One region of the Cobetia sp. UCD-24C genome, then DNA from elsewhere that is predicted to be linked to it. Evidence: riboswitches for the same ligand, from Rfam matches in the RefSeq annotation. Region 1 holds a riboswitch; the other holds the start of a gene.
The links. A riboswitch is a leader RNA that binds a small molecule or an ion and turns the genes downstream of it on or off. The one in region 1 is predicted to bind thiamine pyrophosphate.
Positions count from the first base shown of each region.

Region 1 (5,405 bases):
GGCATTTATTCGATCAGTGACAGGTGATAGACATGGCACAGGCCACAGCGCGTCATATTCTCGTTTCCAGCGAAGAACAGTGTGCAGCTCTCAAGACCGAAATCGAGAACGGCCGCGATTTCGCTGATGCCGCTCGCGAGCACTCCTCCTGCCCGTCCGGCCGCAGTGGCGGCGATCTGGGCGCCTTCGGCCCGGGCATGATGGTCAAGGAATTCGACGAAGTCGTGTTCAGCGCCCCGATCAACACGGTTCAGGGCCCGGTGAAGACCCAGTTCGGTTATCACCTGCTGGAAGTCACCAGCCGCACGTGAGCCTTCTGTCACGCTCATGAGATGTCATGAGCCCCTGGCAGGATGTGACGAAAACGCCCCGACCATCACTGGTCGGGGCGTTTTTTGTGTCGCTCGGAAAGTCAGCTTTCCTGTGTATCAGGCGCTCGCCTAGACCTCCTGATAGAGCTGGCTGCCTTCACGCTTGAACTTGTCGGCCTGCTCCTGCATGCCGGCCATCACGCTGTCGGCATCGCCGGTCAGACCATGCTCATTGGCGTAATCACGCACTTCCTGCGTGATCTTCATCGAGCAGAACTTCGGCCCGCACATGGAGCAGAAGTGGGCGACCTTGGCCGAGTCCTTGGGCAGCGTCTCGTCGTGGAAGCTGCGCGCGGTGTCCGGGTCCAGGCCCAGATTGAACTGGTCTTCCCAGCGGAACTCGAAACGTGCCTTGGAGAGCGCATTGTCACGGCGTTGCGCGCCCGGGTGGCCCTTGGCCAGATCGGCGGCATGCGCGGCGATCTTGTAGGTGATGATGCCGGTCTTGACGTCGTCCTTGTTGGGCAGGCCCAGGTGCTCCTTGGGGGTCACGTAGCAGAGCATGGCGCAGCCGAACCAGCCGATCATCGCGGCACCGATGCCGGAGGTGATGTGGTCGTAGCCCGGGGCGATGTCGGTGGTCAGCGGGCCGAGGGTGTAGAAGGGCGCCTCGTCACACTCGCTGAGCTGCTTGTCCATGTTCTCCTTGATCAGGTGCATCGGCACGTGACCCGGGCCTTCGATCATGACCTGGACATCGTGCTGCCAGGCGATCTTGGTCAGCTCACCGAGCGTCTCGAGCTCACCGAACTGGGCGGCGTCATTGGCATCGGCCACCGAGCCCGGGCGCAGGCCGTCGCCCAGCGACAGGCTGATGTCGTAGGCCTTGCAGATCTCGCAGATGTCCTCGAAGTGGCGATAGAGGAAGCTTTCCTCGTGATGCGCCAGACACCACTTGGCCATGATCGAGCCGCCGCGCGAGACGATGCCGGTCACGCGGCTGGCGGTCAGCGGCACATAGCGCAGCAGGACGCCGGCGTGGATGGTGAAGTAGTCGACGCCTTGCTCGGCCTGCTCGATCAGCGTGTCGCGGAAGATCTCCCAATCGAGGTTCTCGGCCACGCCATCGACCTTCTCCAGCGCCTGATAGATCGGCACCGTGCCGATCGGCACGGGAGAATTGCGCAGAATCCATTCACGGGTCTCGTGGATGTTGGCGCCGGTCGAGAGGTCCATCACGGTGTCGGAACCCCAGCGGATCGCCCAGGTCATCTTGTCGACCTCTTCCTCGATGGAGGAGGTGACTGCCGAGTTACCCAGGTTACCGTTGACCTTCACCAGGAAGTTGCGGCCGATGATCATCGGTTCGCTTTCCGGGTGATTGATGTTGGCGGGAATGATGGCGCGGCCGCGTGCGACTTCCTCACGCACGAATTCGGCGGTGATCTCGTCGGGCAGGTTGGCGCCGAAGCTGTGGCCCGGGTGCTGATGGCCCAGAATGCTCTCGACGGATTCGCTGCCCTGATATTCCTCACGCAGCGCGATACGACGCTGATTCTCGCGAATCGCTATGTATTCCATCTCCGGGGTGATGATGCCCTGGCGCGCATAGTGCAGCTGGGTGACATTCTTGCCCGGCAGGGCACGACGCGGGCGGTGGTCCAGCTCGAAGCGCAGGGACGACAGGCGCAGGTCGGCCTGGCGCACGCGGCCATATTCACTGCTCAGCTGATTGAGCTGTTCGGTATCACCGCGTTCCTCGATCCACTGCTCGCGCAGCGGCGCCAGGCCCCGGCGAATGTCGATCTCGACCGCCGGATCGGTGTAGGGGCCGGAGGTATCGTAGACGACGATCGGCGGGTTCTCTTCCAGGCCGCTGGAGGTCTGGGTCGGCGAGCAGCCGATCTCGCGCATGGGCACGCGGATGTCCGGACGGGAGCCTTCGATATAGATCTTGCGCGAGCCGCTCAGCGGCGCGATGGCGGCGGCGTCGACCTGTGCTTCGCTGGCGAGGTGGCGGCTGCCATCCTTGCGACCGGCACGCGCGCGTGCCTTGGGGGCAGCATCAGGCTGCGAGGCGAGCGGTGACTCGGCGGCGTTGGTGGCTTGCGGGTCTTGTGTCGTCGGGGCAGTGCTCATGCAGGTCTCCTCAAAGGGCGACGTCACGGCTGACGTCATCATGGGAAGACCGTGCGCAGGGAGAGGATGGTCGTCGCCGACTCCTTGCCAACAGGTGGCCCGGGAGCGAGGCGGCCGCGCGCAGCGGCTGGCCATCAGCTTGATTCCTACGCCGGTCCTAACCGGTTCAGGTTCCACGGGACCCCTTGCTGGCAAGCTCGCGCGTCAGGGCGGCGAAGCATGCATGCAGGATCTCAGCCGGTTCCACCGGCACCCCGTCAAGCGTGTTCAGATTTCAATGCGAGGGTGTTGCCCGAAGCGTCAGGCTTGCCCCGGGGAGCTTTCTCGCATCCAGGCTCTGTTGGCCTGTCAGTCGTGCCATCCATGGAGGATGGCGTCATCCCGAGCGGCTCATGGCGAGCGTCGGGACGTCAGTCTGTGATGCCTCAAGCGCGATCGAGGCCCATCTGCCAGAAGTCGATCTCGAGTCGCGTGGCGTCCCGGAAGACATCGACCAGTTCACCCAGTCGGCGCTCCGAGACTTCCGAGAGGCGCGCATCCAGCCATTCGCGCTCGGCTTCGACGGCTTCCTTGAAGTCATCGCTTGAGTACATCGCGATCCAGTCCGCGTACGGGTTGTTCTCGATCTCGGTGGTGTCCTGATCGAGCAACCACTCGGCGATCTCGCCGTAGCCGATCAGGCAGGGCGCGAGCGCCACGTGCAGATCAAGCAGGTCGCCGCGCTGGCCGCAATCGAGCACGTAACGGGTATAGGCCAGGGTGGCGCGGGATTCCGGCAGCTCGCTCAGGTCATCCTCGCTGATGCCCCACTCGCTGCAGTAGCCGATATGCAGATCGAGCTCGGTATTGAGGATGGTGTCGAGACTGGCCGTGGCCTGACGCAGCTCCGCGAGGGTGCGGCTCTTGTAGGCGGCCAGCGCCCAGGCGCGTGCGAAGTGGATCAGGAACAGGTAGTCCTGCTGCAGGTAATGGCGGAAGGACTCCTCCGGCAGACGACCTTCGCCCAGCTGGCGAACGAAGTCGTGCTCGAGATAGTCACGCCATTCCTCGGCGCAGGCACTGGTCAGGTCGTTGAAACTAGGCATGACGCATCCCTCGGTGAGCGTGCTGACGACCCGTGATGGGGCGACAGGTCTCTGGCGCAAGCGTGGCCAGTACCGGAACAGGAGCAGGGGAAAAGCGGGGGAGGTGCCGACAGTCACCGTGAGAAAGTGGTGACGATATCGAGTGGCATCGCTTCGCGCTTGATCCCTACGCCGGTACTAGCCGGATCAGGTTCGGCGGGATCGTCATTCACGCAAGGACATTGCCTGCGCATGACATCTCAGCCGGTCTTACCGGCACCCCGTCAAGCTGTGACATATGAGTCACGATGCAGCGAGTGTAACAGCCCTGCGGCGCAGAAGAAGGGCAGTGTGAGCAAAAATGCATACGACTTTGGGAGGCATGCCGAATGTGTGAAGAGCCTCAGACGGGCTTATAAAGAGCCTCAAGCGGGCTTGTGATGAGCCTCAAGCGGCTTTGTAGAAAGCCGTGAGCATGTTCATGCAAAGCCTCAAGCGGCAAGGTCGGCCATGAGCGCCGGCAGGTGGCGCGACAGTCGCGCAAGGTCACGCGGTTCATCGACATCCCAGCTGATCGGCAGGCAAGCGGCCGTTCTCCCCGCCCGTGCCAGCAGCGCCAGAGTGTCCCGGCAGACATGGGCATGGCTCCAGCGGGGCAGCAGGAAGGCTTGCGGGCAGGGCGCCTTGAGGCCGATCAAGCCATAGCCGCCATCGTCGGTGGGCTGCAGCACCGCGTCGTGAGTGCGCAGTCTGTGGGCTGCCTCGCGCAGCCGCTGGCTGTCCAGCGCCGGCAGGTCGGAGCCCATCAGCAACACCGGCCCCTCGGGCAGATGTCGGGCCATGGCCCGAGACATTCGCTCACCGAGCTCCCCCTGTGGCTGTGTCTCGAAGGTGAGGTCGGCAGAGGTGTCGACAATGCTTCGCAGCCGGGCTTCCAGCGCTGCCCGCAGAGCCGCCTGTTCAGATGCCTGACTCGACGGCTCGTCAGCGGGCGTCAGCATCACCACGACCTTGCCGAGGCGCGCGGCGCAGGCGTGGTCAACGATATGGCTCAGCATCCGCGCATAGAGTCGAGCTGCGCCCTCGGGGCCGAGTGCGGGGATCAGGCGTGTCTTGCAGTGGCCGGCGATGGGCAGGCGACCGAAGATGATGAGAGTCGGGCGCACCTCTGACGCGGCATCAGCGGTGGGCAAGGTAGGCAACGCCGTATCACGCATGGGGCATGCCGCGCTGCTCACAGGCCTGCGCCGCGGCGCGATAGCCGTAGAGACGTGCCAGTCGTGCAGGGGAGACGCCACACCAGGCCGCCAGCCGCAGTCCCCACATCTTGACGATGGTGCGCCAGACGCCGTGGGTCTCCCAGCGTCGACCACTGGTCGTGACGCGCGCCGTCAGGTTCATTGGCGGGGTCAGATGCTTGAGCTGGGCACTCAGCCAGATATCTTCCATCAGTGGCATGTCGGCAAAGCCGCCGATGGCCTCGAAGGTCGAGCGCTGCACGAACTGGGTCTGGTCGCCCGTGCTGATGCTGGTCAGCCGCGAGCGCAGATTCATCATGGCGGCGATCATCGGTAACCACGGCGACTCGCCCTTGATGCTGACATCGAAGCGGCCCCAGTCGCTGCGGCGATGCGTCGTGACGGCCTCCTTGAGCAATGCCAGCGCATTGTCGGGCAAGTCGGTATCGGCATGCAGAAACAGCAGCCATTCTCCGCGTGCACGCGCGGCTCCGGCATTCATCTGGCGTGCCCGGCCCGGTTCACTGCTCAGCACGGCATCACACAGCGGTCGGGCCAGTGAGGGGGTGCCATCCGTCGAGCCGCCATCCACCACGATCACTTCACAGTCCCCGCCCGCGCGCAGGCGACTCAGGGCAATCAGGGTTTGCACG
Region 1 covers NZ_LJTD01000003.1:259,843-265,247, reverse strand. Annotated here, with positions in the region: gene AOG28_RS05340 (peptidylprolyl isomerase) at 33-311, shown strand; gene thiC (phosphomethylpyrimidine synthase ThiC) at 441-2,450, opposite strand; TPP riboswitch at 2,577-2,717, opposite strand; gene tenA (thiaminase II) at 2,876-3,535, opposite strand; TPP riboswitch at 3,682-3,808, opposite strand; gene AOG28_RS05325 (TIGR04282 family arsenosugar biosynthesis glycosyltransferase) at 4,006-4,731, opposite strand; gene AOG28_RS05320 (TIGR04283 family arsenosugar biosynthesis glycosyltransferase) at 4,724-5,405, opposite strand, start outside.

Region 2 (5,405 bases), on a different contig from region 1:
TGGGACTGGCGCTGATCGCCACGGCGATGTTCAGCAACTTCCTGGTGATTCCCAACCTGGCAAGCTATCTGCTGTTCAATCTGGGCCTGCCGCGTGAGGATCTCGGCGGGCTCTACATGATCGGTGGCGGGCTGTCGCTGGTCGGCATGCAGCTGACGGGGCGGCTGTGTGATCGCTATGGCTGTGTCTGGCCGGGTACCATCACCTGCCTGATGACGGCGCTGGTCGGCTGGGCCTTCCTGTTGCATTCGCCGGGGCCGTCGCTGATCTGGATCGGCTTCGGCGCCTACATGCTGTTCTCGTCGGCGCGGCGTGTGACCCAGAATACGCTCAACAGCTTCATTCCCGCCGACCACGAGCGGGCAGCCTTCACCAGCACCCAGAGTGCCGTGCAGCATCTCAGCTCCGCCGCCGGCAGCTATGTAGGCGCCGGACTGCTGGTCAGCACCCCGAGCGGCGCGCTGGAAGGCATGCCGTTGCTGGTCGCGGTGCTGATGGTCGCGCTGGTGATCCAGCCGCTGCAGATCCTGTGGCTGTCGCGTCGCCTGGCACGCCGCTAGCGCTTGTCAAATAGGCACAAGACGGCGAGAGCGAGCCGGCCCTGAACCCAAAACGCCCTGTCGGAATCTCCGACAGGGCGTTTTGCATGGGGCGCGCAAGCGCTCAGCGTTTCAAGAGCTCTGGGCGCTCAACGCCTCAGGGCGCGTTGACGTCGACGGCCAGGTGGCTCAGCGACTGGCGCTTCTTGATCATGCCGCGCTCGAACAGGAAGTCCTCGAAGTCACGATAGCGGCCGGCATCCAGCGCGGCAGGACGCAGCGCGAAGCGCGGCAGGGTGGCGTACCAGGCTTCCTTGTTGAGCTCGGTATCCAGTGCCGGGTCGGAGTCGCGGAACATCTCCCAGCCCTGGTCCGGATGGTTGATGATCCAGGCAGTGGCTTCGCCGACGGCGGCGAGGAAGCCGGCGTACTGGGCCTGCTTGCGCTCGTAGCTGTCGCTGTTGGCGACGAAGATCAGCTCGTCATAGGTCGGCACACCTTCTTCCTCGATGTAGAAGGCGCGGCCCTTGACGCCTTCCTGGGCCATCTGGGCCAGCTCGAAGTTGCGGAAGGCGCCGGTGACGGCATCGACCTTGCGCGTCAGCAGGGAAGGCGTCAGCGAGAAGTTGACGTTGGTCAGCGTGATGTCATCCAGCGTCAGGCCGCTGTGCTGCAGCATGGTGGAGAGCAGCACTTCCTCGACACCGCCCACCGAGTAGCCGACCCGCTTGCCCTTGAGGTCGGCGATCGACTGGATGTCGCTGTCGGCGCGCACTACCACCACATTCAGCGGCGTGGCGACCAGGGTGCCGATACGCACCAGCGGCAGGCCCTGATCGATCTGCAGGTGCAGCTGCGGCTGATAGCTGATGGCGATGTCGACGCGCTCGGCGGCGGCCAGCTTGGGCGGCACGCTCGGGTCGGCGGGGGCGATCAGCTCGACATCAAGGCCGTGCTTCTTGAACAGGCCCAGCTCCTGCGCCAGCACCAGCGGGGCGTGGCCGGGGTTGGTGTACCAGTCGAGCATGACCTTGAACTGCGTCAATGGCTTCTCGGCGGTGGCAGCGTCCTTGGCAGCGTCATTGGCGGCGCCCTTCGAGTCAGCATCAGCGCTCTGTTCGTCGCTGGCGGCTGGCGGGGCATCCGCAGTCGGTTCAGCACCGTTCTTGGCCTGTTCGGCGGCGCCGGCGGTCGCTTCCACGGCTTCCTGGCTTGCCACCGGCGCGGAGGCGGCCGAGTCGCCGTTCACCCCGACTTCGGCCTGCTGAGCGACGATTTCCGGCGCTGACTGGGTGCTGGTGGCGGGTTCTGCCTCGGCGGCGTGGGCCGACATGGCGGTGGCTGGCAGGCTGCTCAGGCACAGCGTGGTCAGCAGGGTGGCGAAGGCGGTGGACAGCAGCGAGGCACGTGGTGAACGTGTCAGCTGCGCTTTGCGCCGTGGCGCCGATGACGAAAGAGACATGGCGGAGTTCCTTGTGATCACAGGGTAGTGGTGCTGCCGTTCGTGGGCGGCAGTCGTCAGGCTCATGCAATTTGTGTCGAGCGTCGTTGCGTCTTTCGGTTACGCGATCTTGCGGTCTTGCGGTATTTGTCCGAAGCCCCGGCGTGTCAGCTCAGGCGTGTCAGCCGGTCGCGGTGCCAGGGCATCAGGGCGCGCAGCAGCGCATCCAGCGAGAAATAGAGCAGCAGGGAGAAGGCGACCAGCACCAGCAGGGCGGCGAACATCAGGTCGATTTCCATGCGCGCGTTGGCGTTGAGCATCAGATAGCCCAGCCCCTGACTGGCTCCGGCCCATTCCCCGATGACGGCGCCGATGGGGGCGGCGGTCGCGGCCATGCGTATGCCGGAGGCCAGTGCCGGCAGCGCGGCGGGCAGCTGGATATGGATCAGTCGGCGCCATGGACTGGCGCCCAGGGTATGGGCAAGATCCAGCCAGCCCTGTCGGGTCTGGCGCAGGCCGTCGTAGCCGGTGGAGGCGACCGGGAAATAGATGATCAGCGTCGCCATCACCACCTTGGACAGCATGTCATAGCCGAGCCACAGCACCAGCAGCGGCGCGATCGCGAACAGCGGTATCACCTGGCTGATCAGCAGCATCGGCAGCAGCGTGCGGCGCAGGCGGGGAATGAAGGCCAGCGCCAGGGCGGTGGCAAGGCCGAGCAGAATGCCCAGCACCAGCCCGGCCAGTATCTCGCTGATGGTGACGCCAGCGTGATGGGCCAGCAGCGGCGCCTTCTGGATCAGCACCTCGAGCACGGCCTGCGGCGTGGGCAGAATGTAGGGCGGTACGGCGGTAACGGCAATGATCAGCTGCCAAAGCCCCAGCAGGAGCAGCGCGCTGATGACGAGGTGACGCATGGCGTGCAGACGTTTCATGCGGCCTCCTCGCTATCACGCAGGCGGGCGATCAGTTGCGCCTGCGCCGGTGGCAGGGCTGGGTCATCCAGCGGCACCGGGCGTGCGGCGCCAAGCCCCGGCAGGCGTTCCAGCTCGGCGCCGTGACCCGGGAGGCTCGACGGGCGCAGCACCAGCAGCTGATCGGCGAGGCGCAATGCCTCCAGCGGGTCATGGGTCACCATCAGGACGGTGCGGCCCTTGAGCAGGCGGCTGGCCAGATCATGCAGCTCCAGACGGGTGATGGCATCCACCGCCGAGAACGGCTCGTCCATCATCACGACCGGCGCCTGCTGGTAGAGTGTGCGGGCGAGGGCGACGCGCTGGCGCTGACCGCCGGAGAGGGCGTCCGGCCAGGCCTGCTCACGGCCCTCAAGCCCGACCGCGGCCAGCAGCTCATGGGCAAGCTTGCGATTGCGCGGCCGCCGGCGCAGGTCATCGCCCAGCCACAGGTTGTCGATGACGCGCCGCCACGGCAGCAGCAGGTCCTGCTGCGCCATCCAGGCCACGCGGTCGGTCAGCGGCTGACCGTCATCGGTGGCGAGGTCGAGCTGGTGGAGGTCTGACATCTCCAGACCGGCCAGCAGGCGCAGCAGCGAACTCTTGCCGCAGCCGGAGCGCCCCAGCAGTGCCGTCCAGCTACCGGCTTCCAGACGCGCGGAAATATCGCGGAACAGCGTGTGGCCGGCGTAATCGATTCGTGCGTTGTTGAGGGTGAGTCCCAGCGACACAGGCAATTCCGTGGTCAGGCGGCGTGCCGGCAGGAGGAAGCAGGTGACGCGCCGTGCAGGGCACGCGTCGGGGATTCCCTCCGCCGGTATCAACCGGATCAGGTTCCAGGGGTTGTCGCGCGACGTATCGCTGCGGCTCTCAGCCCATCCTCGGGCACCCCCATCCAGGCCGACAGTGTAACGTCACTGTCTTGCCGGTGTCTTGTCCGACGCGGGTCAGGGGGCGGGTCAGGTGGGCAGGGCAGAGATGGCGTGCGAAACGGACTATGCCGATGTGCCACGCCTTGGGTATGCTGAGCTTTACTGTAACAAGACGTGTAGCCCAAGGAGATCATCATGCCCGACACACCGGATCTCTCGACCTGTTCCAGTTATCCCGTTCCCCCACGGCGGCCGAGCACGGCTGAGGCCGTGGGCGAGCCGCGTCCCGTGCCCAGGGGCTGGCCCGAGGAGTCACTGACCCGACGGCTCTCGACCTATCTGGGTCAACCGCTCGAGCCGCTGGCACTCGCCTGGCCGGATAGCGCCAACTGGCTATGGCGCCAGCGTGGCGGCACGCCCGGCCTCATCAAGCTGGCGCGCACCGGCCCAGACCATGACCCCTTCTGGCGCGCCATGCGCGGGGTCTTCGGCGCAGATCGCTGGGCGACGCCGGAGGGCCTGACGCGCCTGGCGGGCGCCTTGCCCGCGCGTCTGCCGATTCCGCCACTGCCCCTGACCTTTCTGGGGCGTCTCGATGGCGCGCCCATCTGGCACCTGCCGTGGTCCAGCGGGCAGCCGAGCGATCTCAGCATCACCTTCTGTGAGCTGCTGGGCGACCAGCTTGGTCGCCTGCATCAGGATACGGTGTCGGGCTTCGGTCAGCCGCTGGCGCAGCCGATGCCGCTATTGCACTGGAATACCCGCGTCACGCGCTTTCTCGCCCATCACCCGCGTCGCGCGGAGCTTGGCACGTTGCTCAAGCGCACCTTCCCGGCGCCGACTCGCGCGGTGTGGTGTCTGCCGGACATGCGCGCCGATCAATATCTATGCGCCGCCACCGGCTGGGTATGGAGCGATTGGGAGGCGCTGGTGTGGGCGCCGATCGAGTTCGACTGGGCGCTGGTGGAGTTGCTGCTGGAAACGCCGGAGCAGCGTCAGGCCTTCATGAAGGGCTATTCGCGCCATGGGCGCATGATCGATCTCGATGGCCAGCGTGAGCTGTGTCGTGCGCTGTTGTGGGCGATGGAGGCCTTCGGTCCGCGGTCCTATGCTGAGCTTGCGGCAGCCCCTGCCTGGGTCTCGCCGCGCAGCCTGGCGTGAAATCCGCGTGCTGCACGCTGCAAGTACATGAAAGGTGTGAAATTTCTCTGCAGCCCCATCGCTGACATGGAATACTGTGGGTGAGTCGTCGTGGACGTCACTCGAGATCTGATGTAGGGCTTGGCGGGGGAGCACTCGTGGTAGAGAACCTGAATTATTATTTCTTGCTGGCAGGCACGCTGATCGCCTTGAGCGTGTTGGCCAGCCGCGTCTCGGCGCGTCTTGGCATGCCGCTGCTACTGCTGTTCCTCGGCCTTGGCATGCTGGCGGGTGAAGATGGCGTGCTGGGCATCCAGTTCGATGACGCCTCATCCGCTTACATGATCGGCAACCTGGCGCTGGCGCTCATCCTGCTCGATGGCGGCCTGCGCACGCGGCTGTCCACGTTTCGTGCCGGCCTGAAACCGGCGCTGGTGCTGGCCACCGTCGGGGTCTTCAT
Region 2 covers NZ_LJTD01000009.1:475-5,879, reverse strand. Annotated here, with positions in the region: gene AOG28_RS13155 (MFS transporter) at 1-560, shown strand, start outside; gene AOG28_RS13150 (ABC transporter substrate-binding protein) at 697-2,001, opposite strand; gene AOG28_RS13145 (ABC transporter permease) at 2,148-2,915, opposite strand; gene AOG28_RS13140 (ABC transporter ATP-binding protein) at 2,912-3,664, opposite strand; TPP riboswitch at 3,723-3,836, opposite strand; gene AOG28_RS13135 (hypothetical protein) at 4,001-4,966, shown strand; partial or broken gene AOG28_RS13130 (cation:proton antiporter domain-containing protein) at 5,104-5,405, shown strand, end outside.
Region 2: another riboswitch for thiamine pyrophosphate. It lies ahead of AOG28_RS13140 (ABC transporter ATP-binding protein); the one in region 1 lies ahead of tenA (thiaminase II).